Regions from separate parts of the Paenibacillus sp. FSL W7-1279 genome, predicted to be linked through region 1. Evidence: a T-box and tRNA genes for the amino acid it is inferred to sense, from the RefSeq annotation. Region 1 holds a T-box; the other holds one or more tRNA genes.
The links. A T-box is a leader RNA that pairs with one kind of tRNA and senses whether it is charged. The one in region 1 lies ahead of argS (arginine--tRNA ligase), so its partner is inferred to be a tRNA-Arg.
Positions count from the first base shown of each region.

Region 2: it has a tRNA-Arg gene. The T-box ahead of argS (arginine--tRNA ligase) is inferred to sense a tRNA for this amino acid. The anticodon was not compared.

Region 1 covers NZ_CP150215.1:1,832,166-1,841,393, forward strand. The annotation lists gene MKY82_RS07785 (GNAT family N-acetyltransferase) at 1-441, shown strand, start outside; gene MKY82_RS07790 (hypothetical protein) at 504-944, shown strand; gene argS (arginine--tRNA ligase) at 1,033-2,895, opposite strand; T-box leader at 2,959-3,183, opposite strand; gene MKY82_RS07800 (methyltransferase domain-containing protein) at 3,239-4,006, opposite strand; gene MKY82_RS07805 (EamA family transporter) at 4,150-4,578, opposite strand; gene MKY82_RS07810 (acetyltransferase) at 4,686-5,156, shown strand; gene MKY82_RS07815 (DEAD/DEAH box helicase family protein) at 5,354-8,128, shown strand.
Region 2 covers NZ_CP150215.1:224,655-247,573, reverse strand. The annotation lists gene MKY82_RS01195 (oleate hydratase) at 1-905, opposite strand, end outside; gene MKY82_RS01190 (TetR-like C-terminal domain-containing protein) at 1,018-1,584, opposite strand; gene MKY82_RS01185 (flavocytochrome c) at 1,987-3,507, shown strand; gene MKY82_RS01180 (helix-turn-helix transcriptional regulator) at 3,626-3,937, shown strand; gene MKY82_RS01175 (NADH:flavin oxidoreductase) at 4,055-5,179, shown strand; gene aroC (chorismate synthase) at 5,290-6,348, opposite strand; gene MKY82_RS01165 (LysR family transcriptional regulator) at 6,459-7,343, shown strand; gene eno (phosphopyruvate hydratase) at 7,816-9,105, opposite strand; gene gpmI (2,3-bisphosphoglycerate-independent phosphoglycerate mutase) at 9,154-10,698, opposite strand; gene tpiA (triose-phosphate isomerase) at 10,699-11,451, opposite strand; gene MKY82_RS01145 (phosphoglycerate kinase) at 11,528-12,709, opposite strand; gene gap (type I glyceraldehyde-3-phosphate dehydrogenase) at 12,904-13,908, opposite strand; gene MKY82_RS01135 (sugar-binding domain-containing protein) at 14,009-15,052, opposite strand; tRNA gene MKY82_RS01130 (tRNA-Arg) at 15,313-15,387, shown strand; gene clpP (ATP-dependent Clp endopeptidase proteolytic subunit ClpP) at 15,550-16,146, shown strand; gene MKY82_RS01120 (DUF4163 domain-containing protein) at 16,745-17,818, opposite strand; gene MKY82_RS01115 (hypothetical protein) at 17,989-18,210, opposite strand; gene MKY82_RS01110 (spermidine/putrescine ABC transporter substrate-binding protein) at 18,442-19,494, opposite strand; gene MKY82_RS01105 (ABC transporter permease) at 19,552-20,358, opposite strand; gene MKY82_RS01100 (ABC transporter permease) at 20,359-21,207, opposite strand; gene MKY82_RS01095 (ABC transporter ATP-binding protein) at 21,204-22,175, opposite strand; gene MKY82_RS01090 (SIMPL domain-containing protein) at 22,580-22,919, opposite strand, start outside.

The sequences.
Region 1 (9,228 bases):
GTAAGAGAGACCGACAAGGATCTTCAGGAGCTCATCGCGAAGCTGGACGATTATTTATCAACGTTATACCCGGCGGAAGGAATATTCGGGCTGGATCTGACTGACCCCAAGGTAAAAGAAACCCTCTTCGTGTTCGCCTACCAGGAGGGCCGACCTGTCGGCTGTGGAGCTGTACGGCCGCTGGATGAAGAGGTGGTTGAGATCAAGCGGTTATTCGTGGATATTCCATACCGGAACAGAGAAATAGCCTCTCGGATTCTGCTCTATCTGGAAGAGCATGCGAAGAATCGGGGTTATCGTTTTTCGCGCCTGGAAACAGGCGAGCCGCAGGAGGAATCCGTTCATTTTTATAAGAAGCTGGGGTATGCCCAGATTGAACCGTTCGGTGAATATATCTTGAGCGAATATAGCTTATGTTTTGAGAAGTGTCTGACATCCTAGCGGTTTCGTCTTATAATAGAAGAAAAAAGTATTTTACGATACATATTGAGGAGGCGTCGAGCATGCAGCTTACGAAAATCTCACAGAATACCGCCATTTTATTGGAGCATGCCAAAAAATCGGGGCTAACTACCTCCGATCTGCTGGAGGCTGTGCGCTCGGGTGAGGTCGAGAGATTCCAAGTCGCGAACAATGGTCATTTTCACTATGAGGAATTGTTCTCTTATGCAAAAGAACATGGGGAAGATTTAGAGAAGGCCGTTAGCGAGGGGTACAAAATGACGTTTAATACCCGCAACGGGTTGAAGATCTGGCTGGAGGAAGCCTTCCACATCAGTTCAGAATCCGATTTTAGTGTAGGTGAAGGCATTATTGAGGGGCTGAAGCTCCAGGAGGAGCAGGTCGCTCGCTTGAAGGAAGCGCTGGCCGTCAACTGGACCCTGCAGGAAGAGCCTGCAGCAGATGCCGTCCAGATCAGATTGACCGTCAGAGGATTGCAATAATATATGATAGCCACCGTACGTATTCAACATGAATCGTACGGTGGCTCTTTTAGTACAGCGTCATTCGCTAATCTCTTTAGAGGGAGATTTACATCCGGCTTGGCGTGGGCAGTCCCAGTACATCCAGTGCTTCTCCAAGAGTGTTTTTAAATAAGGAAGTGAGCCATACACGGAACCGGAGCACTTCATCCGCCGATTTCAGAATTGGGCATGCCGAGTAAAAATTGTTGAACAAGGAGCACAGCTCATAAGTAAAGTTGCAGATGGCGCTTGGAGATAGATCCCGGCCGGCGGCATACAGGGTATCGTGCCAGGTGCTGATATGGCGAAGGAGCGCATGCTCCGCTTTTTCCATGGCAGGGAACCGGGCAGGCACTGACGGCGAAACACCCGCTTCTTGCGCTTTATTGAGCACGCTGAGTGCACGCGCGTAGGAATAGAGCAGGTATACCCCCGTATTTCCCGATATTTCAGTGGCCTGCTTCAGATCGAAGACCACTTCGGTTTGCAGTGCAAAACGAAGCAGATAGTAACGGATGGAGGCGGCTGCGATCGTATGACTGGACAAACCGTTTTTATCGGAACGGGTGTCTTCGATGACCTTGGCTACTTGATGGATAAGCTCGGTGATTTTAATTCCGATCCCCTGACGTCCGGACATCGCGTAGGATGCTTTCCCGTCGGAAGTATCGATGCCGAGATCCGAAGCGGCAGAAGGGCTTAACGAAACGACGCCGTAGCTGACATGACGGAGCTTGTCGGCCTCTTTATGGAATCCCAGGCTTTCCAGCGCCTGCTTCACCATCGCCTGCGGGTACTGCTGCCTGTAATCAATGACGTTGATGACCATGTCTGCTTTGCCGAAAGAGAGCTGCTCGCCATGAGTGCTCGTCGTCCAAACTTCGTTTGTGAATTTTTTATATACAAAATCGTTGGAGAGCACACCGTATTTCCACAGGTGATAGGCGATGTCTTTAGCGGTGTAAGTCAGGATGCCATTGGAGCGCACGAGCACTTTATCCATGCTGTGGTCTGACTCCGGATCGTCCACGGCTTCCGTTCCTATTTGCTTGAGCACCCAGCAGCCTGCAAGTTTGCCCTCCGTTTCCTGATGGAAGAGCGGCGTGTTCTTCAACAGCTCGAAAGCGGACGCCCAGAACCCCTCTCTGACAATGCTGCTCTCCCACACAAGCAGATCATAGTCAATGCCGAACTGCTTCATTTCTTCAAGATGCTCTTTGACAATTCTCTCGGCAACGAGCAGTCCGATCCAGGACAGATTCTGGTTACCCTCTTCCAGTGCGTGCAGAACCTCGGTCCGATGCTGAACCAGCCCGGGCTCCCTTTCGTAGGCCTTATTGGTACTTGAATACACGTCCCAGCAGTAATCGCCGAACCGGGCTTGTTCCTTTGACAGCGGCGTGTGGAGCATCCCGACCACTGTATCTGCCAGCTGATTGCCAAGGTCGTCGATATAATTATGAACCTCCACCTCGTAACCAAGCTTCCTCATCAGCCTGACCAGCGTATCGCCGATACAGGAGTTTCTTAGATGGCCGATATGGGCGGATTTATTCGGATTGATGGAAGTATGCTCAATGACAATCTTCTCGTTCGTTGCCGGGGGCAATTCAAAGTGATGACCAGCCCAATATTCCCAATCGATACGCAGATTCATAAAACCTGGTGCAACAATCTCCGTGGCATAGACTAGCTGTTTATAAGTCGTATCCTGCTCAAGCTCGGCTTGAATCAGCTCGGCAATATGCAGCGGAGCTTTACGAAGCAGCTTCGCAAGCTGCATCGCAATGTTGGTGGCATAGTCCCCATGCTCCATGCTGGCAGGCTGCTCAATCCGGATTGGAGTAGAATCGGGCAGTTGGACGCCCATATCTTCACACACCTGGTTTACAGCTTGTTGAAGGCTCGAAGTAATCAAATGACTTAACACGTTAAATCCCCCTTTGAAAAATAAACAAAACACGTCAGAAAAATCAAAAAAGCCCTCATCTCCTAAAGAGACGAGGACTTGTGCTCGCGGTACCACTCTTGTTGTTAAACCACAGAGGGTTTAACCACCTTGATACGATAACGGTGTAAGCCGGGGCTTCCTACGATATTTCATTTCGGAAGACCATCTCCTGGGTCCGTTTCACCGCCGACATTGTACCGGTTTCCACCCTCCCGGCTCGCTTGGACTAAAGTCAAGTGCAGTTACTCTCCCAATCAACGAAAATCACATGTTCAAGTTTTTCATATTATTAACCATTCTATTTAGAAAATCAACCCTAAAATTATGAAACTTTCTCTGCAAAGACTCGCAGGCGCTTGTAATCTGCATAAAATGCATCCTCACGCCAGAGCGTCGCCCGGGCAGCTTGGCTGATACGGGCAATGGCTTCGTCCTTCTCTTCAGCCGAGAATCCAGCAAAGAAACGATCGCCAAAATGCAGCAGCCAATACTTCACGCCATCCTTGCCCTCAGGCAGCTTCGTGGGACGGTCGAAGTGATGGGCGATACGCACCCGGAACCCATGGGATTCAAGCAAGGTCGTATATTGGCCCAAGCTGGGAAAATACCACGGATTTCGGGTGTCGGCATCCATTCCATAATGGTCGGCGAACACCGTTTTCAAAGCTTGGTAAATTCCGTCGATGTTCCCCTTGCCTCCAAACTCCGCTACGAATCGGCCACCGGGCTTGAGTGCGCCATAGACGGAGCGTACCACACCATCAGCATCCTTCATCCAATGCAGGGCGGCATTGGAGAAGATGGCATCATACGGCGATTCGGTGTCGAAGTTCTCGCCGTCTCCGGCCAGAAATGTAAGGCCGGGATATTTGCTTTTGGCGCGCTCAATCATCTCGGCCGAATCATCCATGCCGGTTACATGTGCACCCGAAGCAGATATTTCATTTGCCAAATCGCCGGTTCCGCAGCCGAGATCAAGAATCCGCTCTCCGGGTTGAGGTGTAAGAAGCTCTACTACGCCTTTTCCATAAGCCGAGACAAACGATAACTGCCGATCATAATCGTGCGCTTTCCATACTTGCTCTGACATAACAACAACTCCCTCACCCATGAATTATCCTCATTGTGACATGTTTATCTTATAATTAGAAATATATAAATGTGATTATATTGATAGGTTTTAACAATAAATGAACGAACAAAAAGCCGCTGAGCAGCGGTTTTATGTAGAACTTATTTAACGGCAACCAGAAGAACGCCAACGGCAATGAGTGCAACGCCGGCTGCGTTAATCCAGGATATCTTTTCTCCAAGAAACACAAAGGCCAGAATGACCGCGATGACAACGCTCAATTTATCGATAGGTCCTACCTGCGATACTTTGCCGTATTTTAGTGCAAGAAAATAAAACAGCCAGGACAATGCCCCCGCAATGCCGCTGAGCACAATGAAGCTTAATGCTTTCTTCTGAACCAGAATGTCACCGAGTTCCGAGAATTTGCCCTGAACCCCCACGACTCCCAGCAGAAACAGGGCCATAATGACAGAGCGGATGGCCGTTGCCGAATTGGCATCGATGTTTTGCAGGCCTATTTTTCCGAAAATGGCGACAAGAGCCGCCGTGACCGCCGACAGCAATGCATATAAAAGCCATAACGGCATGTTGTTCTCTCCTTCCTGACAAAGATAAAGTCTCTGATTAATGTACCGAATTCCACTATAATAGTATAGAGCAATTTACACGTTATCATGAATATCGATGAGATCGAATGATTTGGAAGGGACTGGATGAAGTGGTGTTACATATAGCGCCTTATACAGAAGAGTATCATGATCGGCTGGTGGAAATATGGCTTCGTGCCGTATCCCAAACGCATGATTTCCTGACGGAGGAGGATATCCGGTTTTATTATGAGATGATGCAAAACGGAGCGCTGAGAGCCGTAGAGATCTGGGTTTGCTTGAATACCGAACAGGGGGAACCGATTGGATTTATGGGGCTGGATGGCGCCAAAATCGAAATGCTGTTTGTGGATCCCCTCCATCACGGCCAAGGCACGGGAACGAAGCTGATCCGGCATGCCGAACAGCTCAAGGGGCGGAGGCTGCAAGTCGATGTGAATGAACAGAACCCCATGGCCCATGCTTTTTATAAAAGATACGGCTTCGTGCAAATCGGTCGCTCCGAGCTGGACGGCTCCGGAAAGCCGTTTCCGCTTATTCATATGGAATTACAGTAGGTCATGGATCACTTTTTTAGACTATCGAATATATAAGTTTTCAGCGCAGCTGAACCCAATCGATAATGCAAGAAAAACATCCTTTACACGCGATCTGTCTTCTGTGAACGTACGTCGATGGACGTTTTTCTTATACACACCGAAGAAGAAAGAGGTGCATCTAAACTGGAGGAATTCATGAAGTTTTTCCGAGTAATCTGTCGTTTCGTTATCCGTGGCGCTCCTATCAAAAAAGGGTCCTTCACGGGCTGGAGCATCATCTGAAGAATCGGCATCTGCATTTGGTGGCGCCGCCGGGTTCGGGGAAGACCGTTCTTGGACTGGAAATCATGCTGCGCATTAACCGGCCGACAATCATCCTGGCCCCCACACTCACCATCAAGCAGCAATGGGCGAGCCGATTCGTGGAATTATTCCTAGACGATCAAGAACAGCCCGAATGGATCTCCACCTCGCTCAAGCGACCGGCATTGGTAACGATTACGACCTATCAAGCCCTTCATAGCCTGCTTAGTACTGCTGGGGAGCAAACCTCTGTGAGGAAGAAAGGTGCGGCGGAGATAGAGCATGCGCATCAGGTTGAAGATGAGAACTACAGGGATCCCGAAATGGCCATGGAAGCTTCTGAGGCGGAGGTGATGGATAGCGCTAGCGAGGATGATATCACGAACGGTACCGAGGCTCAAGAAACTTTGGAATTGTTGAAGCGACAGGGCTATCATACAGTCATTTTTGACGAGGCGCATCATCTCCGGATGTCTTGGTGGCAAAGTGCTATGCAGCTGTGCGAAATGCTGGGCCAGCCGACGAAGATTGCCCTTACTGCCACACCGCCATATGATGTTAATCCAAGGGAATGGCAGCGGTATATCGAGCTTTGCGGTCCCATCGACGAAGAGATTAGCGTCCCGGAGTTGGTCCGTCATGGTGAGCTGTGCCCGCATCAGGATTACATAAGTTTGACCACGCCTACTCAAGAGGAGGCAGCTAAACTCCGGGAGTTTCGGCTGCAGGCAACCCAGGTTAAGGGCGAGCTGATCCGGGATAAGTTCCTGGCGGATTTGATTGTCAATCATCCTTGGATTACGCAATCCGAAACGTATACCGAAGAAATATTATCCTCGCCCGAGTATTACTCCAGTATGGTGCTTTATCTGCGTGCCGCCAATCAGCCCATCTGGAAGGAGGCGGTGAAGCTGCTCGGAATGAAGGAGAAGGAAACGCCCGATTTTTCGGAAGAGTGGTTGGAGGAACTCCTTAGCGGCATGCTGTATAAAGATCCGCATATGGATCGTGAGCTGCCGGAGTTAAAGGGTTTACAAAAGAGGCTCAGCCGAATGGGCATGATTGAACGCCGGAGGGTTTATATGCGTTCTACCCCGGCATTTGACAAAATGCTGGTCCAGAGCGTTTCGAAATTGCACGGCATCGGCCGTATTCTTGATTTCGAGCGTTCCGTGCTGGGGGAGAACTTGCGGATGGTGATTTTGACCGATTATATCCGTAAGGAGGACCTGCCGAAGGATGCAGCTGACGAGAAGCCGCTTCATCGGCTCGGCGTTGTCCCCATTTTCGAGTTAATCAGAAGGCAGCTGGCTGAGAAAAACAGCTCGCAGAGCGAGCATGAGCTGCCTATCGGAATTCTGACCGGCTCCTTTGTTGTGCTGCCGGCAAAGGCTCTGCCTTTAGCCAGGGTTTGTGCCGGTCGGCGAGATATTCACTTATCGGAGCGCCCGCTTGCTCACGACAGCCGCTATGTAACGATTGATGTTCGTGATGCGAATCGCTCGGCTATCGTCGCAATCATAACGGAAGTGTTTTCGGAGGGAGAAATCCGGGTGCTGGTTGGTACGGCGGCTCTTCTGGGTGAGGGGTGGGATGCCCCCGGAATCAATTCCTTGGTCATGGCATCATATGTCGGTTCGTTCATGCTGTCCAATCAGATGAGAGGGCGGGCGATTCGGGCGCAGCGCGGGAATCCCGATAAGACCGGAGCGATCTGGCATCTGGCCTGCATAGATACAGCCAAGAGCGACGGCGGCGAAGATTTGGGCTCGCTGGCCCGAAGATTTCGATCTCTCGTAGGTTTATCGATCTCGCACCAGACCATAGAGTCGGGCTTGGAGCGCATGGGTCTTGATCTTCGGAAAAGGCAAACCGCAGACAGCATTAACGCTTATAACCGCGACACATTGGAGCGTGCGAAGCAGCGGCATCTTCTGAAGGGGCGTTGGGATTCGGCGATTGCCCTTCACAGCTCCATGACGGAAGAACTGACGGCGGATCGAGAGAGCATCCCTAGGCCTGTCGTGTTTTCTCATACGGTGAAAGCCGTACTCCTATTCGCCGTTGGTCTGGGATTGGGCGCCTTCAGCGAGACGTTAACGTCTCCGCGTTTGTTCCAATCGGACGCGCCGGCCTGGTTCAATATACTAATCCCGGTTGCCTTTGCCTTACTCGTATCAAGCCCATGGGTATATAAAGCCATCAAAATGCTGGCGCGGCATCAGTCGCTGGAGCGAAGTATCCGTGAGGTTGGTCTCGTCGTTTATACGGCCCTGTTCGATATGAAGCTGGTCGAATCTGGGCCAAGCATTCACCGATTGAAAGCGGAGGAAGTGGGAGGAACCGTCACGTGTTGGCTTAGGGACGGAACCACTCAGGAAAAAACACTCTTTTTGGATTCGCTGCAGCAGGTGCTGGACCCGATCAATAACCCGCGTTATCTTCTATACCGTGAATCGCGAAGCTGGTTTATGAAGAAACGGGATTACCATGCCGTGCCGGAGGAAATCGGTCGCCGCAAAGAACACGCGGAACGGTTTGCCCAGCTGTGGCGCAAGCATATCGGCCCTGCCGAACTGGTCTATACTCGCACGCCCGAAGGAAGGAAAATACTTCTGACCGCGCGAGCGAGAGCGTTGTCTTCCATTTTCGTGAAGAAATCGGAGCGGGTCAGTGCTTGGCGATAGGCAGGACTGTTTGCAGAAGCTTATTGAGCAAGTGGCGGGTATGCGTTGCTTTAACGGACTCAGGGGCCGTTATTTGCGGGGAAAACGCTCTTACAGGTTCTGTAACGGACCTGAAGTCCGTTATTTAGGAAAAATGAGGGTAATTTGCCTATGAAAAAGCTAAATAGCGGATGTGGAGTCCCTTAAATTCTAAATTGGGCCGTTTTTTCTGAAATAGCGAACCTATGGTCCGATAGAGTTTGTGTTCTGTGTGGGATGTTTTGGAATCGACTATGGGGTTCATCCCCCTTCTGGAATGCAAGAAAGCCGCGACTATAAAAAGTGGCGGCTCCATCTTTTACGTCCCAGAAGGGATGCGGCCCTTCGGGCCGACTGCGAGGTAATCCTCCCGAAGCATAGGCTCCGACGAACCCCCTTGTGGGGTTCTCATCCTCGCGAACGCAAAAACACCGCCCTTAAGAGGCGGTGTCTTTTTACCTCCCAGAAGGGATGCGGCCCTTCGGGCCGACTGCGAAGTAATCCTCCCGAAGCATAGGCTCCGACGAACCCCCTTGTGGGGTTCTCATCCTCGCGAACGCAAAAACACCGCCCTTAAGAGGCGGTGTCTTTTTACCTCCCAGAAGGGATGCGGCCCTTCGGGCCGACTGCGAAGTAATCCTCCCGAAGCATAGGCTCCGACGAACCCCCTTGTGGGGTTCTCATCCTCGCGAACGCAAAAACACCGCCCTTAAGAGGCGGTGTCTTTTTACCTCCCAGAAGGGATGCGGCCCTTCGGGCCGACTGCGAAGTAATCATCCGAAGCATAGGCTCCGACGAACCCCCTTGTGGGGTTCTCATCCTCGCGAACGCAAAAACACCGCCATAAGACGGTGTCTTCTTTTACGTCCCAGAAGGGATGCGGCCCTTCGGGCCGACTGCGAGGTAATCCTCCCGAAGCATAGGCTCCGACGAATCCCCTTGTGGGGTTCTCATCCTCGCGAACGCAAAAACACCGCCCTTAAGAGGCGGTTGTTTTTTTACGTCCCAGAAGGGATGCGGCCCTTCGGGCCGACTGCGAAGTAATCCTCCCGAAGCGTAGGCTTCGTCGAACCCCTACCAGG
Region 2 (22,919 bases), 1.6 Mb from region 1:
TGGTCGCCCGAAGCAGAATTTTCCGTGCAGCTGCCATTTGTCACAAACACCAAATCATCTTCCGTCAAGTCGATATATTCCTCTTTGCCGGCACGGCGACATACCATTTGCTTGGCAACCTTCTTATTGCCCTGGATATCAAATACTACATTCGTAACTGTCATATCATATTGGAAATGAACGCCATGCGACTGCAAATATTTCATCATCGGCAGGATCAATGATTCATACTGATTATACTTCGTGAATTTTAACGCCGAAAAATCAGGCAGTCCGCCAATATGGTGAATGAATCTTTGGATGTAAAGCTTCATCTCCAAGGCGCTATGCCAATCTTCAAAGGCAAACATCGTTCTCCAGTAAAGCCAGAAATTTGAGGCAAAGAAATCCTCCGTGAATACATCGGTAATTTTCTTATCATACAAATCTTCGTTTCGAGTAAAGAACAACTTCACGATTTCCAGCGAAGCTTTTTCGCTCAGAGCAAATTTCCCATCGGTATGCGCATCCTCGCCCCGGTTAACCGTGGCTCTCATTAGAGAGAAGTTCGGATCTTTCTTGTTCAGCCAGTAAAACTCATCCAAAACCGATACGCCTTCAATTTCAAGAGACGGAATGGAACGGAACAAATCCCATAAGCATTCAAAATGATCTTCCATTTCTCGCCCACCGCGAATAATAAAACCTTTATCGCTGTCATGAATTCCGTCGCAGGCACCTCCGGGAAGACTAAGCTCCTCCAGAATGTGGACCCGCTCTCCCTTCATTTGGCCGTCGCGCACGAGGAAGCACGCAGCTGCCAGAGAGCCTAAACCGGCTCCAACCAGATATGCAGACTTTTTGTCGACATCGACCGGTTTTTCCGGGCGAGCAAACGCTTCATAATTTCCATTGCTATAATACATTCCAGTCACCTCCGAATTGATTCTAGCAACTACATCATAAAAAAATATTCGGAGGTCTCCCATAGACAATGTCCGCCTAATGTCGAAACTTTCGACACAAGGCTAATATTGTCTAATGAGAGTGGTGCAATTTAAACTTTTCCAGCGCGAAAAAGATATCGCCTTGAATCAAAATGCTCAGCCGGTCCACAATCGCAGAGGGCTCTTCCTTCATCCCTTTCGCAATCCAATCCAGCATCAGCCCTACAAACGCATATTTATAAAAGTCAGCGATAAACGACTTATCCTCATCCCTGATCGACATCGTAACGGCCTTTTCCTCAATAACCCCTATCAAAAGATGATACGTTACGTTAAATAGGTACCTTTCCAGCTGCTCTCGTTTAATAGAATGATAGACGCTCGTCACAAACGCCTTGTTTTTTAGCACATACTCAAATATTTGCAATAGGCCCTGCTGCCACGTGTCATACGTTTTCTTGCCATCCAGCGCTATGGTAGCCTCGCTTGTGCAAATCCACTCCACAAGATCATAAATATCCCTGAAATGATAATAAAACGTCTGCCGATTCACTTCACAGTCCTCGACAACATCAATGACGGTAATCTTATCAAGCGTTTTTTTCTCAAGCATTTTTTTTAGCGATAGGGCAAGCGCTTTTTTTGTTGTTTGTGCCATAAAACTCCTCCAATCCAGAGCGTAATCATTCACAAAGGCCATTAGTCAGACGATACACCTTCATTATAAAGGAACTCAACGCGAAAAAGCGGTGACCCTATGAAGGCAAATAGATTGGAAATGCGCAGAAGTCGAGAAAATCGCAACCCGATGGCATCGTTGTAAATAAAAATTAAGTTTATATTGTGAAATAATTCACCACTTAATTAACAGCCCTATATTAAAATGAAGTGGACCTAACGAGGCTGACGGAGGGAGGCAACCGGGGAAGATCTGAGATTCGAAGAATAAAGGCCACACTCGCACACCCTATTGTTTCTCGTTTTTCTACGGTAAACCTCCTTTTTCGTTTGGCTCTTTATGGTCAACTAAATAGATGTAGAGAAAGTGGAGGGTTACACAGTGAAAAAGAAGGTTGCAGCAACGCTTATACTCATTCTCTCTTTCATGTTCGCCATCGTGGGATGCGGCGGCGGGACCCAGGATCAGAGTCAAGACAACGCAAAAAAAGAAGAAGCCCCAGATACGGCCGTTTCGGGTGCGTCCCAAACCGGGTATACGCCAATCGATCAGCTCAAAGAAAAGTATGATATCATCATCGTCGGTGCAGGCGGAGCCGGTATGTCTGCTGCCCTTGAGGCAAAAGAAAAAGGCATGAACCCGGTCATTTTTGAAAAAATGCCGATTGCCGGCGGGAATACCATAAAATCATCCTCGGGCATGAATGCTTCCGAAACCAAGTTCCAACAAGAACAGGGTATTAAGGACAGCAACGATTTATTTTATGAAGAGACTTTAAAGGGCGGTCATGAAACCAACGACAAAGACATGCTTCGTTTCTTCGTTGACCATTCGGCAAGCGCGATCGATTGGCTGGATTCCATCGGGATTCGGTTGAACAATATCACCATTACGGGCGGCATGAACGAAAAGCGCACGCACCGTCCTGAGGACGGCTCGGCGGTAGGACAATACCTTGTCAACGGTCTGGTGAAAAATGTACAAGAACAAGAAATTCCGCTATTCGTCAACGCCAAGGTAACGGATATTACGGAAAAAGAGGGCAAAGCAAACGGCGTCAAAGTCATCTTCAACGGGAAAGACGAGAAAGCTATTGCAGCGGATGCCGTTGTTGTGACAACCGGCGGTTTCGGAGCCAACATGGACATGATCTCCGAAGTTCGGTCCGATCTGAAAGGTTACGTGACCACCAATCAAGAAGGCAGCACCGGTGACGGCATTACCATGATTGAAAAACTCGGCGGCACTACGGTCGATATGGATCAAATCCAGGTTCACCCTACGGTTCAGCAGGAGAAATCTTATCTTATCGGGGAAGCCGTTCGGGGAGAAGGGGCCATCCTCGTTTCCAGCCAAGGCAAACGTTTCACAAACGAGCTGGATACTCGGGATAACGTCACCGCCGCCATCAATAAGCTTCCTGAAAAATCGGCTTATCTTGTGTTCGATTCCGGGGTAAAATCCCGGGTTAAAGCGATTCAGCAATATGAAAAAATGGGCTTTGTCATTCAGGGCGATTCGATCGAGGCTTTGGCCAATGAAATGGGCGTTCCAGTTGATCAGCTTCAAGCCACACTGGATACATGGAACAGCGCGGTGAAGAACAATAAAGATACCGAGTTCAACAGAACGACAGGCATGGATAACGAATTATCCGGGGCTCCATACCATGCCATCCAAATTGCCCCCGGTATTCACTACACCATGGGCGGCGTAAAAATCAACACGAACACGGAAGTTTTGGATAAAGACGGCAAGCCTATTCCAGGACTGTTCGCAGCCGGCGAACTAACCGGCGGTTTGCACGGTCAAAACCGGATCGGCGGCAACTCCGTTGCCGAGATCATTATTTTCGGCCGCCAAGCCGGCATTAAATCGGCTGAATTTGTAGGAGCGCAGTAAGCAGTCTACATCCCTTTATACGGCAAAACAACGCACGCTTGGTTGTCCTAATCCTCCGATAGCGATCATTTTTAAAAATCATATTTACATTTCTATAAAAATAGATATAATGAAACACATGGATACCTTACAAACCATCAAAGCACTATCAAACGAGTCCCGGTTTAAAATCCTGGAGTGGCTGAAGCATCCGGAGGAACATTTTGATCCGCAGGATCACATGCCTTCCAAATGTGATTTTCATGGCGGTATCTGCGTGGGCTCCATTTCAGAAAAAACAGGACTCGCTCAGTCGGTCGTTTCTGGCTACCTGGTAAAATTGCAAAAGGCCGGTTTACTGGAATCCCATCGAGCGGGCCAGTGGACATATTACAGACGCAATGAGGAGGGCATTAAGCGTTTTATCGAACAACTCAAGGAAGAGCTTTAGGCTTAAAAAGCAAATTCAGATTGAAGATTAAGCTTAAAAGCTCTTTCTTTTTATCATATATATCTATTTTTATGAAAATGCAGAAAAGTATATTAAACATATTGGAGGATTCCATACATGAGCAATCAAAATCAAAGTGTCCGATCTACAGCATCCCTATTCGAGCCATATACCATCGGTAACCTTACTCTTCCATCCCGCGTGGTGATGGCCCCTATGACGCGCGGGTTCTCTCCGAACGGCGTTCCAGGCCCGGATGTGGCCGCTTACTACCGTCGGCGTGCGGAGAATGGCGTCGGATTGATCATTACCGAGGGAACACTGATAAATCACCCGGCTGCAACCGATAACCCCAATATACCTAACTTCCATGGTGAAGCCGCATTGAACGGCTGGGCCGAGGTGGTCCGTCAGGTCCACGAAGCCGGCGGTAAGATCATGCCGCAAATTTGGCACATCGGCATGACTAGACCAATAGGTGCCGAGCCTAACCCGGAAGCACTTCCGATCGGACCATCCGGACTTGACCTGGACGGCAACGTCGTCACGAAACCCATGACCAAGGATGAAATCGAGCAGGTTATTCAAGCTTATGCCGATGCAGCCGCGAATGCCAAACGCCTTGGCTTTGACGGCGTAGAAATCCATGGTGCCCACGGATACCTGATCGACCAATTCCTCTGGGAGAGAACGAACCAGCGTACCGATGAATACGGAGGTGACATGCTGAAGCGTGCCCGCTTTGCGGTCGAAGTGGTCAAAGCCGTACGTGAGGCGGTGGGTCCAGACTTCCCAGTTGCCATCCGCCTATCCCAATGGAAGACAACCCAATATGAGGCCAAGCTGGCGGATACGCCTGAAAAGCTGGGTCAGTTGTTAACCGCGCTGTCTGACGCCGGGGTCGATATATTCCACTGCTCGACCCGTCGCTTCTGGGAGCCTGAATTCGAAGGTTCTGACCTGAACTTTGCTGGATGGGCCAAGAAACTGACAGGAAAAACAGTCATCACCGTCGGTTCCGTCGGTCTCGATGAAGTATTCACCAGCCTCTTCACCCAAGGTAAGGGTGCCGGCCAAAGAGACCTCGAAGAGCTCCTGAATCGTCTTGAGGAAAATGAATTTGACCTGGTTGCCGTCGGCCGTGCCCTGTTGGCTGATCCGCAATGGGCCGCTAAGGTTCGAGATGGACGTTTCGACGAGCTGGCACCATTCAAGCCGGATTCCTTGCAAACCCTGATTTAATGCGATTTCAGCTCCCCAGCCCCCTTGGGACCTGAGAGCCGCATTAGATCTTTAAATACAAAACCGGAAGCAGATCGCTTCCGGTTTTTTTTGCCGTATGTTGTTTCCTGCTATTCGTCCAGCAAAGCGGCTTGACGCTTGTAATGATCCTCGATTACCATGCAAGCCATCGCTTCGATCACCGGTACGACGCGGGGACAGATGCATGGATCGTGCCTGCCGATCGTCGCAATTTCCCGTTCATTGCCGTCTACATCGACAGTCTGTTGAGGGGTTGAAATGGATGAAGTCGGCTTTACGACGACTCGGAACACGATATCCGCCCCGGTGCTGATACCACCGATGATTCCGCCGGCATGGTTCGTCCGGAACCCTCCCGCGTCCATCTGATCGTTGTGCTCGCTTCCCCGCATAGTGGCCGCTTGAAAGCCTGCCCCGAATTCAATGCCCTTAATCGCGCCGACGGACAACATAGCCTTCGCTAACTCAGCGTCAAGCTTGTCGAATACGGGTTCCCCCAGTCCCGCGGCAATGCCGCTAATTCGGCATTCGACAATCCCCCCGCAGCTGTCCCCCTCTTCGGCCAGTCGTTCTATCCTCTCAATCATGCGAACGGCTGCTTCCGGATCACACGCACGAACCGCATTCCGTTCGATAGCATCGGCGTCAAATTGCTCGCATCGGATACCTCCGATCTCGGTCGTATACGCCAGGATGGAGACACCCCGACGTTCCAGAAGCTTCCGCGCCACGGCTCCAGCAGCCACTCGCGCAGCCGTCTCCCTTCCCGAAGCTCTTCCGCTTCCTCGATAGTCGCGAATCTTGTATTTTTTTTCATATGTGAAATCTGCATGCCCGGGCCGGTAGGTCGATTTGATTGTATCGTAAGCCGACGGGCGCATGTCGGTGTTGTTAAGCATGATGCACAGTGGCGTCCCCGTCGTTCTCCCCTCGAAAAGTCCAGATAAAATGCGGATCTTATCGTATTCCTTGCGGGGAGTCGTAACAGAGGATTGCCCCGGCCTTCTGCGATCCATCTGAATCTGAATGTAAGCCTCGTCCAGCTCAACGCCCGGTGTGACACCTTCTAAAATGACGCCCACCGCTTCTCCGTGTGATTCCCCGAACGTAGTCATTTTTAACCGCTCTCCAAACGTACTTCCTGCCATGTTCATACCTCCCGTAAACATTTCGATTCCTTATCCTTCAGTTTAGAGGTATATTTGAAATAAATGAAATCACAATAATCAACAGTTGCCATAGAGAGGATTGATAACAAATGATCGCCAACACGGAATGGTATCGAGTGTTCCTGCATGCTGCAGAGACTTCCAATCTCACGAAAGCTGCGCATAACCTCCATATGACACAGCCCTCTGTGAGTTATGCCATCAAGCAGTTGGAAGAAGCCCTCGGCGTGGGGCTGTTCGACCGGTTATCCAAGGGCGTCCGCTTAACAACAGAAGGAGAGGCCTTGTATCAGCATGTAAGGCAAGCATTCGACGAACTCGATTCAGCCGAGCGGCGATTGAAGAAGCTAAAGCAGTTTAGCGAAGGCAGGCTGAGGATTGGCGCGAACGGGGCTATCGTTAAGGACTTTCTCCTCTCCTTGCTCGACCGATTCCATGCCCGCTATCCCGACATCCGCATTCAGCTGTCACAGGAGCGAACAAGCAGCATCGTGGAGCGCTTAAAGAAAGGATCGTTGGATCTCGGCTTTGTTCACCTTCCCGTATCGGACGAGGAAATCCATATCATCGACTCCCGTACCTCGCCTTATTGCGCCGTGGTCGGAACGGCCTTCGCAGATTGGGCGCGCAGGCCTCTACGGACGGAAGAATTGACGGAGCTCCCCCTCTTGATGCTGTCCCCCGGCAGCTCGACGCGGTCCTTCATCGAAGGGTGGTTCCGATCGCAAGGGGTGGAAGTGGCAGCCGACTTCGAGTTGAACAGCCTGGACATGTTAGCAGAATTTGCCGAGCGCGGTTATGGAACAGCCTTCTTGCCACGGGCCTTTGTCTCGTCTCAGATCTCGGACGGTTCCTTGCTGGAGCTTCGAACAGACACTCCGTTACCGGATCGATATATTGGCGTCGCCGTTCGGAAGCAGCAGTCGCCCTCGCTGGCGGCAGGGGCATTTTTGGAGATGCTGCAGCAGAATTGATGATCTTCCCGTCGAAAGAAAATTAGCATCATCAACCTTATGAATACATGATCTTGTCTACAGCAATCCACCTTTATGATCCTTTTCGATGACCTCTTACTAAGCGGTTATTTCAAGACGAGACCGAAATGCTAATGGGCCCGCCTCCCATACACCCAAAATCCCGGCTCATGTGACATCACAGAGCTGGGCTTTCTTCTTTTCACTCCTATGAGATACTCACAAATGGCTGCACACCTTCTTCCTGCTCAGGTGCGTATATCGGGGTGGAGAAGCAACGCGTTCGCCTTTAAAATCAGGAAGCTTCCTCGGTTTAATCCATTCCAGCTTCCCGATTTTAACAGCGACCTGAGCCGATGTACGACACCATCCCACAGCACGATAACAGAGTGTGCAGCCCTTCGCTCTCTCAAATCAATGCAAAAAAGCCCAGCTCCCACAAAAGCAGGAGCCGGGCTTTCTCTTATTTCAATTATTTGCGCTTCAAGTTGTAGAACGACTTCAAGCCGTTGTATTGAGCGAGCTCGCCCAATTGATCTTCGATACGAAGCAATTGGTTGTATTTCGCCACACGGTCCGTACGGGAAGGAGCACCCGTTTTGATCTGACCAGCATTAGTAGCCACCGCGATATCAGCGATCGTGCTGTCCTCGGACTCACCGGAACGGTGGGAGATGACAGCCGTGTATCCTGCGCGTTTTGCCATTTCGATCGCATCAAACGTTTCAGTCAATGTACCGATTTGGTTTACTTTGATCAGGATGGAGTTACCGATGCCTTCGTTGATACCTTTTTCCAGACGCTCGGTGTTGGTAACGAACAGGTCGTCACCCACGAGTTGAATTTTGTTACCCAATTTCTCGGTGAGCAATTTCCAACCTTCCCAATCGTCCTCGGAGCATCCGTCTTCGATGGTTACGATTGGGTATTTGTCTACCCAAGAAGCGAGCAAGTCCACGAATTCTGCCGGCGTGAAGGATTTGCCTTCGCCTTCCAGAACATACTTGCCATCTTTGAAGAACTCGGTGGAAGCAACGTCCATACCCAGCAATACATCTTCACCTGGCTTGTAGCCGGCTTTTTCGATCGCTTCGATGATGGAAGACAGTGCATCTTCGTTAGACGTGAAGTTAGGAGCGAAGCCGCCTTCGTCGCCAACCGCTGTGTTCAGGCCTTTGCCCTTCAGAACGGATTTCAGGTTGTGGAAGATTTCAGCGCCCATGCGAAGGGCTTCTTTGAAGCTAGGTGCACCAACAGGCAATACCATGAACTCTTGAACGTCAACGTTGTTGTCCGCGTGAGCGCCACCGTTAACGATGTTCATCATAGGTACTGGAAGTTGTTTTGCGTTGAATCCGCCAAGGTAAACATACAGCGGAAGATCCAATGCATCAGCAGCAGCGCGAGCTACAGCCATGGATACGGCCAGAATTGCGTTCGCACCCAATTTGCCTTTGTTCGGCGTACCGTCCAAAGCGATCATCAGTTTATCGATGCCAAGCTGGTCCAGAGCGTCCATGCCAATCACTTCAGGCGCGATGATTTCGTTCACGTTCTCAACAGCTTTCAGAACGCCTTTGCCCAGGTAACGGGATTTGTCGTCGTCGCGAAGCTCAACGGCTTCGTGAACGCCAGTGGAAGCACCGGATGGAACGATCGCGCGACCGATTGCACCGGATTCCAGGTATACTTCAACCTCTACGGTTGGATTGCCACGGGAGTCAAGGACTTCGCGTGCATATACATCAGAAATAATAGTCATGTGTATAGTCTCCTTTTAATGTTATGTTTATGTTCCATTATGAACCACTTATTTACGTGCTGCAATCATGGAAGTTCCAGTCATCTCATCCGGCTTCGGCAGATCCATCAGGTCGAGAATGGTTGGCGCAATGTCGGCAAGAATACCGCCTTCACGCAGTGTTACATTCTCATCCGTTACGATGAACGGAACCGGGTTCGTAGTATGTGCGGTGAACGGACGTCCACTCTCGTCAAATACCATGTCCGCGTTCCCGTGGTCAGCGGTAATCAGAACTACCCCGCCTTTTGCCAAAACAGCCTCAACGACCTTGCCGACACACTCATCCGTAGTCTCAACGGCTTTAATTGTCGGCTCCAGCATACCGGAATGACCTACCATGTCCGGGTTGGCGAAGTTCAAAATGATCGCGTCATGCTTATCCGCTTCGATTTCTCTCACGCAAGCATCCGCCACTTCATAAGCGCTCATCTCCGGTTTCAGATCGTAGGTCGCCACTTTCGGCGAGTTGATCAGTACGCGCGTTTCACCAGGAAGCTCAACATCGCGTCCACCGCTGAAAAAGAATGTCACGTGCGGGTACTTTTCGGTTTCCGCAATTCGAAGCTGCTTCTTGTTGTGCTGAACCAGCACTTCGCCGAGCGTGTTATCGAGATTCTTCGGTTTGTAGGCAACGAAGCCTTCCACCGTCTCGCTGAACAGCGTCAAGCAGACAAAATGCAGGTTTTGCGGGAACTTCGGTCCACGTTCAAAGCCACGGAAGTCATTATTCGTAAACACCTGGGACAGCTGAATCGCACGGTCAGGGCGGTAGTTCAGGAAGATAACGGAATCTCCGCTCTCCACCAGACTAACCGGCTCGCCTTCACCATTCACAATCACGGTCGGTTCTACGAATTCATCGTAAACCGATTTCTCGTAAGATTCGATGATGGCTTTCAGCGGATCCGTATATTTCGGTCCTTCGCCATACACCATGGCACGGTAAGCCTTCTCGACACGATCCCAACGCTTGTCGCGATCCATCGCATAATAACGACCGGAAAGCGTAGCGATTTGGCCAACGCCCACTTCTTCAATCTTCGCAATCAGATCTTTAACGAACTGCTTGCCGCTGTCCGGTGCCACGTCGCGTCCATCCATGAAGCCATGGATGTATACGTCATGGAAATCTTCCTTCTTGCAAAGATCCAGCATGGCAAACATATGCTCAATATGACTGTGAACGCCGCCGTCGGATACCAGCCCGTACAGATGCAGCTTCTTGTTGTTGTTCTTAGCAGCGCGAACGGCTTCCACCAGCGTTTCGTTCTCGAAGAATTCTCCTTCACGAATCGACTTCGTGATGCGGGTCAAGTCCTGATACACGATCCGGCCTGCGCCGATGTTCAAGTGACCCACTTCAGAGTTCCCCATTTGACCTTCCGGCAAGCCTACGGCTTCACCGCAAGCGGTCAACGTGGTGTTCGGGTATTGCTTCAAATACCGGTCGTAGTTAGGCTTGTTCGCTTGAGCGACCGCATTGCCCACTTCGGTGTTGCGAAGCCCGAAACCGTCCATGATGATCAGAGCTACAGGTCTTGGAGCAGACATTTACTTCGCCCCCTCAACGAGTGCGATGTAGGAAGCCGGTTGTAGACTTGCACCACCAACGAGCGCGCCGTCGATGTCGCTTTGTCCCATATACTCCGCTACATTTTCAGGCTTCACGCTGCCGCCGTATTGAATACGAACTTGCTCTGCAACGGTTTCGCCGTACAGACCTTGAACGAGTTCACGAATATAAGCGATGACTTCGTTCGCATCCTCTGCCGTAGAGGATTTGCCCGTTCCGATCGCCCAGATTGGCTCATAAGCAATAACGACATGAACCGCTTGATCAGCAGGAACACCTGCGAACGCTGCCTCCGTTTGTACTTTGCACACGTCTTTGGTTTGGCCGGCTTCGCGTTCTTCCAGCTTCTCGCCGACGCATACGATCGGAAGAAGACCATGGCGGAATGCCGCATGTACCTTCTTGTTCACGATCTCATCGGTTTCAGCAAAATACTGACGGCGCTCGGAGTGTCCAATAATGACATAGTCCACGCCCAGATCCTTCAGCATCAAACCGCTGATTTCACCCGTAAAGGCGCCATTGTCTTCAAAATGAAGATTTTGTGCACCGATTTTGATGTTCGTGCCCTTGACCGCTTCAACCAATGCAGGAAGATTGGTAAATGGCGCGCAAATCACGCTTTCAACGCCTTCTACTTCCGCTTTGCCTTTCACATCTTCAATAAATGAAGTTGCTTCCGGAACGGTTTTGAACATTTTCCAGTTACCAGCTATGATAGGTGTTCTCACACGATTCACTCCTTTATTCCCCCGAAGAATCGGGGTCCAAACTTCATCCACTTGCTATCCAATATAGTGCCTATTTCTATTTGTCGTTCAGTGCCACAACACCAGGAAGTGCTTTGCCTTCCATGAACTCAAGAGATGCACCGCCGCCTGTCGAGATGTGGTTCATCTTGTCGGCAAGACCGAATTTCTCTGCAGCTGCAGCCGAGTCGCCGCCGCCGATAATCGTGTAAGCTTCCGTATCCGCACAAGCTTGTGCCACTTCACGAGTACCGTTGCTGAACGGAGCGATTTCGAATACGCCCATAGGACCGTTCCACACGACAAGCTTGGAGTTCTTGATCACTTCTGCATACTTGGCGCGAGTCTTAGGTCCGATGTCAACGCCTTCCCAATCGGCAGGAATGCCGTCGATATCAACGACCTTGGTATTCGCGTCTGCGCTGAACTCGTCCGTAACGACGATATCTTCCGGCAGGTAGAAGTTTTTGCCCAGCTCTTTAGCTTTCTCGATGAAACCGAGTGCAACATCAAGCTTCTCTTTATCAAGCAGAGATTGGCCGATTTCATGGCCTTGAGCTTTGAAGAACGTGTAAGCAAGTCCACCGCCGATGATGACATTATCAGCAAGCGTAAGCAAGTTGTCGATCACGTCGATTTTGTCCTTAACCTTCGATCCACCGATGATGGCGGTAAAAGGACGGTCCGGATTCGAAAGGGCTTTGCCGAGAACGGACAGCTCTTTCTCCATCAACAATCCCGATACAGCCGGAAGATGATGAGCGATACCTTCTGTCGAAGCGTGCGCACGGTGAGCAGCACCAAACGCGTCATTCACGAACAGATCGGCCAGTTCGGCGAATTGCTTCGCAAGTTCCGGATCATTCTTCTCTTCACCAGCGTAAAAACGAACATTTTCAAGCACGAGCACATCGCCGTTTTGCAGCTTCTCGACTTGAGCTTTAACAGCTTCTCCTACCGCTTCATCCGCTTTGGCTACCGGTTTGCCGAGCAGCTCGGACAGACGCTGACTTGCCGGAGTCAGGCGCAAAGATTCAACGACCTCTCCTTTTGGACGACCCATGTGACTGGCCAGGATGACTTTCGCTCCTTGCTCTACCAGATACTTAATGGTCGGCAAAGTCTCGCGAATACGAGTGTCGTCTGTAATTTTACCATCTTCGAGCGGTACATTGAAATCGACGCGGACAAACACCCGTTTGCCGCTTACTTCTACATCACGTACACTTTTCTTGTTCATCTCCACGTTCCTCCTAAGAAAACTATTCTCCTCACCGACAGCATGCAGTTGCTCTCGTTTCTCTCTCTATCGCTAACCAGCGCCCGGATCTTGTCTATACTTCCCAGTGCTCTGGCATGAAAACAAGGAAAAACCATGAACCAAAGAGGAGACCCGTGAAACGGAACTCCTCTTCGATTGTATGGCTAGATCAATTACAGACCTTTGCTTGCGATGTAAGCAGCGAGGTCAACGACACGGTTGGAGTAGCCCCACTCGTTGTCATACCAAGAAACTACTTTCACCATGTTGTCGCCAACTACCATAGTGGAGAGCGAATCGATAGTGGAAGAAGCTGGGTCGCCATTGTAGTCGCTGGATACAAGCGGCTCTTCGGAGTAGTTCAAGATGCCTTTCAGCGGGCCTTCAGCAGCTGCTTTCAGAGCTCCGTTTACATCTTCAAGGGTTACATTTTGGGACAGCTCAACTACGAGATCCGTTACAGAAACGTTCTTCGTAGGTACACGCATTGCCATACCGTTCAATTTGCCTTTCAATTGTGGCAGAACGAGGCTAACCGCTTTAGCAGCACCAGTTGTGGATGGAATGATGTTTTCAGCAGCTGCACGAGCACGACGCAGATCTTTGTGCGGAAGATCAAGCACTTGCTGGTCATTCGTGTAGGAGTGAACCGTAGTCATCATACCCTTAACGATACCGAATTTCTCGTCAAGAACTTTAGCAAAAGGAGCCAAGCAGTTTGTTGTACAAGAAGCATTGGAGATTACAGTATGGTTAGCTGCATCGTATTTGTCTTCGTTAACGCCCATAACGATCGTGATATCTTCGTCAGTTGCTGGAGCGGAGATGATAACTTTCTTAGCGCCGCCTTTCAAGTGAGCGGAAGCTTTGTCTTTCGCTGTGAAAATACCAGTGGATTCTACAACGATTTCAACGCCGTGCTCAGCCCAAGGCAATGCTTCAGGGTTACGCTCAGCGAATACTTTTACTTCACGGCCGTTTACAACGAGTGCGCCTTCTTTAGCTTCAACCGTTGCATTAAGTCTTCCGTGAGTTGTGTCATATTTCAAAAGGTGTGCCAGCGTGCTTACGTCCGTCAAATCGTTGATTGCCACGATTTCAACTTCGCTGTTGTTCAGCGCAGCGCGGAACACGTTACGTCCAATACGTCCAAAACCGTTAATACCTACTTTAACCATGAGTAGTTCCCTCCATATTTGTAAAATTTATATATTCAAGATTGGCCGTTAAGCCAATCAAGACAACAATAAGGAAAAATCAGTGTGCACGCCCGTGGGTTCAAATCCCGGCGTCAATCTCCTTCTCGACTTCCAGTGCCGCGGCTTCATCGGTAACGAGAATATCCTCATGTCCGAATTTCAGCACCGCATGAATCGCCTTGCCCTTGCCTTGACCCCCAGCAATGCCGATGATCGTCTCTGTCCGCATAATATCCTCAAGCCGCAGCCCGAGAGTAAGCATTTTGTGGACAACTTCACCATCTTCACTGAAGTAGTAGCCGAAGGATTCCGCAATCGCGCCATCTGCCTGCAAGTTCTGAATAGAGTTTTCATCCAGCTTGCGCCTTCTTGCCATCTCCATGGCATCTCCGATGCCGTGAATAATGACACGGCAGCGCCTGATCACATCCACGATCTCCTGGATATGCTGATCCTGCACCAGAGACTGATAGGCATCCTCGCTTAGCAGATCCGGTACGTGAAGCAATCGGTACTCAGCTCCAACGCGCTTTGCCATCTTGGAAGCAATGGTGTTCGCTTGAATCTCCACGCTCTCCCCAAGACCGCCCCGCGCTGGCACAAACCAAGTGCTTGTCAGCGGTTCGCCGCCTGGCAAAGAGGACATCTGCTCGGCCACTTCGGCGAGCGTGGAGCCGCCGGTTACGGCAATCGTATCTCCATCTTGGACAAAGCTTAGCAGCGTTCTTGCTCCGGCCCGGCCAAGCTCACGTTTGACTTCCGGAGATGACTCGCTGTCACCGGGAATAATGACCACTTTACGAAGCCCGTAAGCCTGACGAATCTTCTCTTCCAGTTCAACCAGTCCGAATAACTCATTCATGACCGGCTCCAGCTCCTCCAGCAAGCATATCCCTGAGCTGCTGATGCGCATGCCAAGCGTTTCAATCTCGATCAGCCCCTGCGCTTTCAGAAGATCAGTCTCTGCTCTGAGAACACGCTCGGTCATCGAGAGTGATGAAGCCAATGTTCTTCGGCCAACAATTCCGGACAACTTGATCTGATGAAGGATGGTATACCTTCGTTTAAGAGTGTCCATCAGATCCGGCAGAAGCTGCTCTTGTATTTCTAATAGGTTACGCATGCATTCCACTCCTGCAAACTTCGTCTCGGCTCTCCTCTATCTGGTCGTAAAATGTCCCAGTTGAACTTTTTAAGTCCCACCTTTATTCTAACCAATAATTATGCCGGTTGCAAGTGTCCGAAAGTATATTTCTCTGCCCCGGGCATTCTTATACATTATGGCCAAGTACTGGCTCGTCTATATAATAGGAACAAAGTTTTGTCTGCTATTGTATTTTTTAAATAGATGCGGTATAATCAACTTCGTTGCTAATTTTTTTTGCGCCCGTGGTCCAATGGATATGACGTAGGCCTCCGGAGCCTGAGATCGAGGTTCGATTCCTCGCGGGCGCGCCATTATAACTTTTATTTTCTATACTGATTACCCTAAAGCGCCCATGACGGCTCTTTTTTTTACCCAATAGTTTGACTATCTTTGACTTTTTGATTTAAATTGTTTATCATGTGGGTAATACGGTAACAGTATTTATATGAGGTACTTAAGAGGAGGTTTTCCACGTGAGTTTTATACCTATGGTCGTTGAACAAAGCAACCGCGGTGAGCGGGCGTACGACATCTATTCCAGATTGCTGAAAGACCGCATTATCTTCCTCGGCTCCGACGTAAATGACGTGGTCGCCAATTCCATCATTGCCCAAATGCTGTTCTTGTCGGCTGAGGATCCTGAGAAGGATATTCATCTTTACATCAACAGTCCTGGCGGTTCCATTACCGCAGGTATGGCGATATTCGATACGATGCAGTTCATTAAGCCGGACGTTTCGACGATCTGTGTCGGCATGGCTGCTTCCATGGGCGCATTCCTGCTCAACGCAGGCGCTAAAGGCAAACGCTACGGTCTGCCTAACAGCGAGATTATGATTCACCAGCCGCTCGGCGGCGCACAAGGTCAAGCCACGGATATTGAGATCCGTGCTCGCCGCATCCTCAAAATGCGCGACAAGCTGAACCGCATCCTGTCCGATCGCACGGGCCAACCGCTGGAGCGCATTGAGAAGGATACCGATCGTGACTACTTCATGACGGCTGACGAAGCCAAAGAATACGGTCTGATTGATCAAGTATTAGAGAATACACCACCGCAAGGCTTATAAAAGAAATAAAGTAAAGGGCAGGCGCCGTTATCCGGTGCCTGCCCTTTCTTATCCTCTGGATCATTGAAAACTTCGAGTACTGAATAGTGAGAGTATCCCCTCCGGTCGCTGTTGAACTCGGGAAACTTGAATGAATGGATAGGGAGGTTTCCCGATTTCAAAGGCGAACGCTTTGCTCCTCCGAGGATACTCTCACTTTGGTACGACCTGACCTTATCTATAAAAACTTAAAGACTAGCTCAAGAGCATCCCCCTCCTAAAAGGCCTGCCTTAACTTGTGGGGAGGGAAAATAAAAGAAGACCCGTGCAGGGTGGCCATTTCAACGAACGGCTTGCTTGCCACGGACCACGCGTGCACAGGGAGCAGAAGCAGTGTGCAGATGTACAAGACGTGCAAGTTATCATCCAGGCAAGTCTCTAGATAAACGAAAAACCCCTTGATCGCAGGAAAGGAGAATACACTCTCCACGTTCCATGATCAAGGGATTTTCGTAACTCGTTCCAATACAGTGTTACATCAGGACAACATCATGTTTCTAGGCAAGCTATAGTATGAAAATAAATGATTGCAGTTTACACAAACCGCTACCGTATACTCTTACTTCCACTCTTTCAGCTTCAGCTCAAACTCCGGAAATCCATAAGCATATGCGGTGTACTCATAAAGTTGGAAGTACAGCACCGCAGCGTTATCTTTCACGTAGAAGTCCGCATCGGCAGGCACGCCTTCAAATCCGCTGAGGTAGCCCCCCTCTTTCTTCAGCTTGTTCAGCACAAGGTTGTTCAGCTTCTGTTTGTTCTTGCCCTGCAGGTTGATGAAATCGCCCAGCTGCATTTTCTTGCCATCCTTCAAGGAGAACGTGAAGCTTTTACGGAAGGTCATGCCATGAGCGCCACCCGTGTAGGAATAATCGTATGCCGTAATGCTCAGGATATCGTTCTGGTTATAATGGACCACGAAGTCACCGCTAAATTCATAAGGGAAACTGGATTCCGACGGCGGGAATTCCTCAGCATTCCCTTCGGCACGGGTGATTACGCCGGACGCATTTTCTTTCAGCACTTGATTGATCTCGGCTTGCGCCTCCGCATTTGCGAGTCCGCTGATTACAGGATAGTTCACAACGGCATCCACGCCCTGAATCTTTTTCTTCAGCGCAGCCGATTTGATCGTAATGTCGTTCTGTTTCTTTTGTGTCATGCTGAGTGTTTTCAAGGAAGGGTTCCATTGTCCCTGAACACCCATGTATTCGCTGATCGTTTTGAATGGCACATACAGACGACCATTAATGATCTGTCCCCCAGGCTCGCCGGCATACGAACCGTTCACCAGAATACCAATTTCAGTTGAATCATATACGATGGCACTCAGTTTGTTATAACCGTTACCCAGTGTATACGTACGTTTTTTTGCATCATATTTAAGAGGCATTCCCAGGCCGTCCCGCAAAGCGGTTGCCGGCACATAAGTTACCCCGTGCAGCACGAGACCTTTCTGTGACAGGGTCTTGCCATTCCATTTCAGTACGACTTCATTCTTCGACGATTTTTGGCTGGCGGAAACGGGTGCCTTAGCGGCACTTGCATCGATGACCTGTCCGCTCAAACCCAGACCGCCAAGCAGGACGCTAGTTGCAATTAATGATGCACATACACGTAATTTAGGATTCATATCAGAATTCCACCTTTGTTAAATTAAGTTTCCGTTAGTTGTTAATCTATTACCCTTAATCATTATAAGGAAAGCTTTCAATGTATTGGTAACAAAGTCAATGACAATTTTGATTCCAGGCCATAGGACCTATATGTTCGCCAAGTCTTTCTGAGTGAATGCTTTTACGCTTAGAAATACACCGAACAAGAGAGCGCATGTACCCATAAACAGCAAGACTTCCTTCCCTGGGCTGCATAACTTAATAGAAGTAGTCCGATTCCCACAAGCGCACTGTGAACACTCAATAACAGCAGATGCAGCGCGCTTTTCCTGAAGATGTTCAGAAATAAAACGGCTGCAACCCCGGCAACTACCAATGCAATCAAAAACATACCCATCACATCGCTCAAGCCGCTTTCTCCTTTTCCTGATTAAACGTATAGAAACCTGGTTTAAGTTATTTGCGTCCTCCTTTATATATAACAACGAAACGGGCCCCGAAGTTGTGGTTTGATTCGTATAAATCGGCTATTTCTTCCTATCCCGGGACTAAGGGACTATTATTTACAAACAAAAAAGAGCCTGCCCCCAATGGGACAGACTCTTTTTATTACAAAAATATGAAAATGCAAGCCCTATAATTAACGACCGCTCTTCAGTTCGGTCCATAAACGATCATAGATCGAGAGCGAGTCACCGACATTATCCAGCCATTCGGTACGGCCCAGCTCTTCATCTGTCAGGTTGATCATCGTATTGGCGCGGTATTCCTCGCTATGGAATTCCATCGCTTTGGTGTTCGGATTGCTGTATCCGATAAATTCATAGTTTTTGGCGCTGACCTCAGGCTCCATCATGAAATTGATGAATTTCTCGGCCAGCTCTTTATTCTTGGCACCCTTAGGAATCGCGTAGTTATCAGAGAAGATGGTAGCCCCTTCTTCTGGCACGACATACGCCACATCCGGATTCTCCGCAGCAATAAAGGCGGCATCTCCGGACCATACCGTAGCAATCCAGCCTTCTTCTTGGATCATCTTCTGCTTGATGTTATCCGTATCAAACGCTAGCACATTCGGGAGCAGGGTCTTCAGCTCATCCGCAGCTGCGGTGATTTCCGCTTCATCTGTGCTGCTGTTGGACTTTCCTTGCTTCTTCAGCGCCATGCCGATCATTTCACGGTTGTCGTCCAGAAGCAGGACTTTACCCTTGTATTCCGGGTTCCAGAGATCTTCCCAGCTGTTGATCTCATCCTTCACATACTTCTTGTTATATGCAATTCCCGTTACACCGGACGTGTAGACAATTGAATATTTATTGCCCGGGTCATAAGAAGGATCTTTGAAAGTATCCGTAAGACTGACGAAGTTCGGGATATTATTCATGTCAAGCGGCTCAAGCAGCTCCGATTCAATCATCGTTTTGACCATATAATCGGACGGCTGAATGAGGTCATACCCACTGCCGCCAGCCTTGATTTTAGCCAGCAGGTCTTCATTGTTTGCGTAATTGTCGTAGGTTACCTTTACGTCGAACTTCTCTTCGAAGTCCTTCAGCACCTCGGGATCAAAGTTATCCGCCCAGCTGTAAATGTGAAGCGTCTCCTTATCCGATCCGCAACCGGCCAAGAGTCCTACAGACAATACCGCAACCATGCCTGCCGTCAGCAGGCGGGTCCATCTTGATTTTTTCAATTCAATATCTCCTCTCTTTCCACTTCCATGTTTTATTTCGAAAAAAGCAGTACCTATTTAGATCGGTAATGTTTTATGTTTCTTTTCCCCGTTGCCGCGGTTAAGAATATATTGCGCTAACAGAATCAGCGTGATGCTGACCAGAATGAGCAGCGTACACAGCGCGTTAATCTCTGGCGAGATGCCGCGCTTCACTTGAGCGTAAATATAGATCGGCAGCGTCGTTGAGCTGGGGCCAGCGACAAAAAAGCTAACCATAAAGTCATCCAATGACAGCGTAAAAGCAATCAAGGCGCCGGAGATAATGCCCGGAGCAATCTGCGGCAATGTAACATGCCGGAACGTCTGCCAAGGCGTAGCGCCCAAATCCTGGGCCGCCTCATCCAGCTGTTTGCCCATGCCCGACAGTCTGGCGGTCACTACGACATACACATACGACAGGCTGAACGTAATATGGGCGATGATCACCGTCGTCTTGCCAAGCGGCATATTCAGTTGACTAAACAATACCAGCAGCGACAGCCCCATAATAATATCCGGGATAATGACCGGCAGATACAGCAGCCCGTTCATGCCGCTGCGACCTCGGCGTCCCAGAGTCCGAAGCGAGAGCGCCGCCGCAGTTCCGAGCAGGGTAGAAACGATCGTCGATATGACCGCCACCGTTAAACTGTTCATCAGCGCTTCCATCACATGCCGGTTCTCGAATAGAGACACATACCAATCGAATGTAAATCCTTCCCAATTGCCGCTGAGCCGCGTGTTGTTAAAGGAATAGATAATGATCATGATGATCGGTACATAGATGAAAGCCATCATAAGGAAAGAGTGAATCCCAAGCAGCGGGTGATTCTTCTTCTTCACCTATCTCCCCTCCCCTACGCGTTGATGGCGGGCTTGCATCGCCCGGTTAAAGAGCAGGATCAGCACCAGGGACGTAATCACAAAGATCACCGACAACGCCGCTCCAAAGGGCCAGTTGCGCGCACCCAGGAACTGCTGCTGAATGATATTACTGATCATGGAGGACTTCGCTCCTCCCAAAATATCCGTAACTACAAACATTCCGGATGTCGAGACATAGACCAGAACCGCTCCCGTCATGATGCCGGATTTGCTCTGCGGCAAGGTAATGTGCCGGAATGCTTTCCACCTGGAAGCGCCCAGATCGCTGGCCGCATCCAGCAGACGCTTATCCATCTGCTCCAGAGCCACGTAAATCGGCAGCACCATGAACGGAATGAAGTTATACACCATTCCGAGCAGTACGGCGCCGTACGTATACAGCATCTGAATCGGCTCGTCGATCCATCCCATCCACAGCAGCAGGCTGTTCACCACGCCTTGGGTCCGAAGCAGCAGGACCCAGGCATAGGTACGGATCAAAAAGTTGATCCAGAACGGGACCGTGATCAGAATTAATCCCCAGGTTTGGATACGCGGGGAAGCGTTGGCTATATAATAGGCCAAAGGATAGCTGACTAACAAGCAGATCACCGTAGTCAGAAGCGACAGTACCAAGGTATCCCAGTAGATCCCTAAATATAATGGATCAAAGAAGGTCCTGTATCCTTCCAAACTGAAGGAAAACACGATATTCCCCAGCGAATCCCGCGAGAGAAAGGAGATGCCGACCACGATTAGCATCGGAACGATCAGGAACAGGGATAACCACAGCAGGACCGGAGTCAACAGGAACCTTGATTTCCTCATGATCCGATGATCACCTCATCCTTGGCGTTCCAGTTCACCCCAACCCGTTCGCCAACCTCCCATGGCTGATCATCCGAGATATCGAGGGCAATCATGACCTTCATCGGTTCATCATCCAATTGGACCAGCAGTTTATGAACACTGCCGAGGTACTGCACATCCTCAATCACGCCGTTCTTCTTGGCACCCGATTCCCGCTGGGGAATGAGTTTCTCCGGCCGTACGGCAAAGAGACCCTCTGGCGAAGAAAAAACGTTATTCTCCCCTACAAACGTAGCGGCAAACAGCGTTTGCGGCCTTGCATAGATCTCACGCGGCGTACCGATTTGCTCTACCCGTCCATGGTTCATGATGACGATCCGGTCGGAGAGCATCATGGCTTCCTCTTGGTCGTGCGTTACATATACAAACGTTATCCCGAGCGTCCGCTGCAAATGCTTGAGCTCGGACTGCAGATTCTTCCGCAGCTGCAGATCCAGTGCGCCAAGCGGTTCATCCAGCAGCAGCACCTTCGGTTTGTTGGCAATGGCGCGGGCGATGGCCACGCGCTGCTGCTGTCCGCCGGACAGTTGGTGCGGGAAGCGTTCCCGCAGGGCGGTCAACTGCGTCATGGCAACGGCCTCGTCCACCCGCTCCTTGATGAGTTGACGGGGCATTTTTTTCATTTTCAGCCCAAAAGCGATATTATCTTCTACGGTCATATGCGGAAACAGAGCATAGTGTTGGAATACCAGATTCAAATCCCGCTTGTTCGCAGGCATTTCCGTCACATTCTGACCCGCCAGCCAGACCTGTCCTTTGGTCGGCTGTTCGAATCCTGCTATCATTCGGAGAATCGTCGTTTTGCCGCAGCCGCTGGGGCCCAGCAAAGTCAGGAATTCCCCTTCTTTAATGGAGAGCGACAGCGGATGCACGACCGCTTGTCCCTGAAAATGCTTCTCGATCTGGACAAGTTCAATCACATGCATCAACCCCTTCTTCAAAATGTGACCTATTCCATGTGTACATTTCTGCTAACCAGTATGCACAAAAACGTTCCCCACTAAGAAGAAACGGTCCTACTGCCTGTTGTGCTCAGGTTGGCAGAATCCGTTTCTTAAAGGTGGAGGATGCTAGAAGTCTCGACTAAGAAAAAAAAGCCATATCCATGGGTATGGCTGTAACGTTCAGATCAAAGTTCAGTTTTTCGCATATTCACTATACCTCGTTTTCCCCCTATACACAACACTTTTCTGTGTATTTCGACAGGGGAAGGGACGGATGTGGGCCCTGATTATGGTATTTCATTTTTCGAAAAAAGAATACACAAAAAACCGTCCACCCGGTAAGATCCGGATGAACGGTTCTCTGCATGCTGAGTCGAAAACAACAACTACTTCAGCTCATATTGCACGTACAGCTGCGTCGAGATCTTGATTTCGCCCGGCTTCACGGATGTGTTTGCGCCCGCGTCCGCTGCCGTGGATTGTGCTTCCATCGCCATTTTTTCGAGACCATAGATGGTATCTACACCAACGGAACCTTCCACAATGTTCAGCACGATGCCCAACTGACGCTTGGAGGCTTTTGCCATCGCCTGAGCTTTCAGGTCTGCATTCGCCATCGCCTTATCAATCACTTGGGCCTCAAACGCATCGCGGTTCTCAACCGAGAAACGTGCGTTTCCAATGGAATTGGCGCCGGCATCGGACGCTGCATCAAGCACATCACCG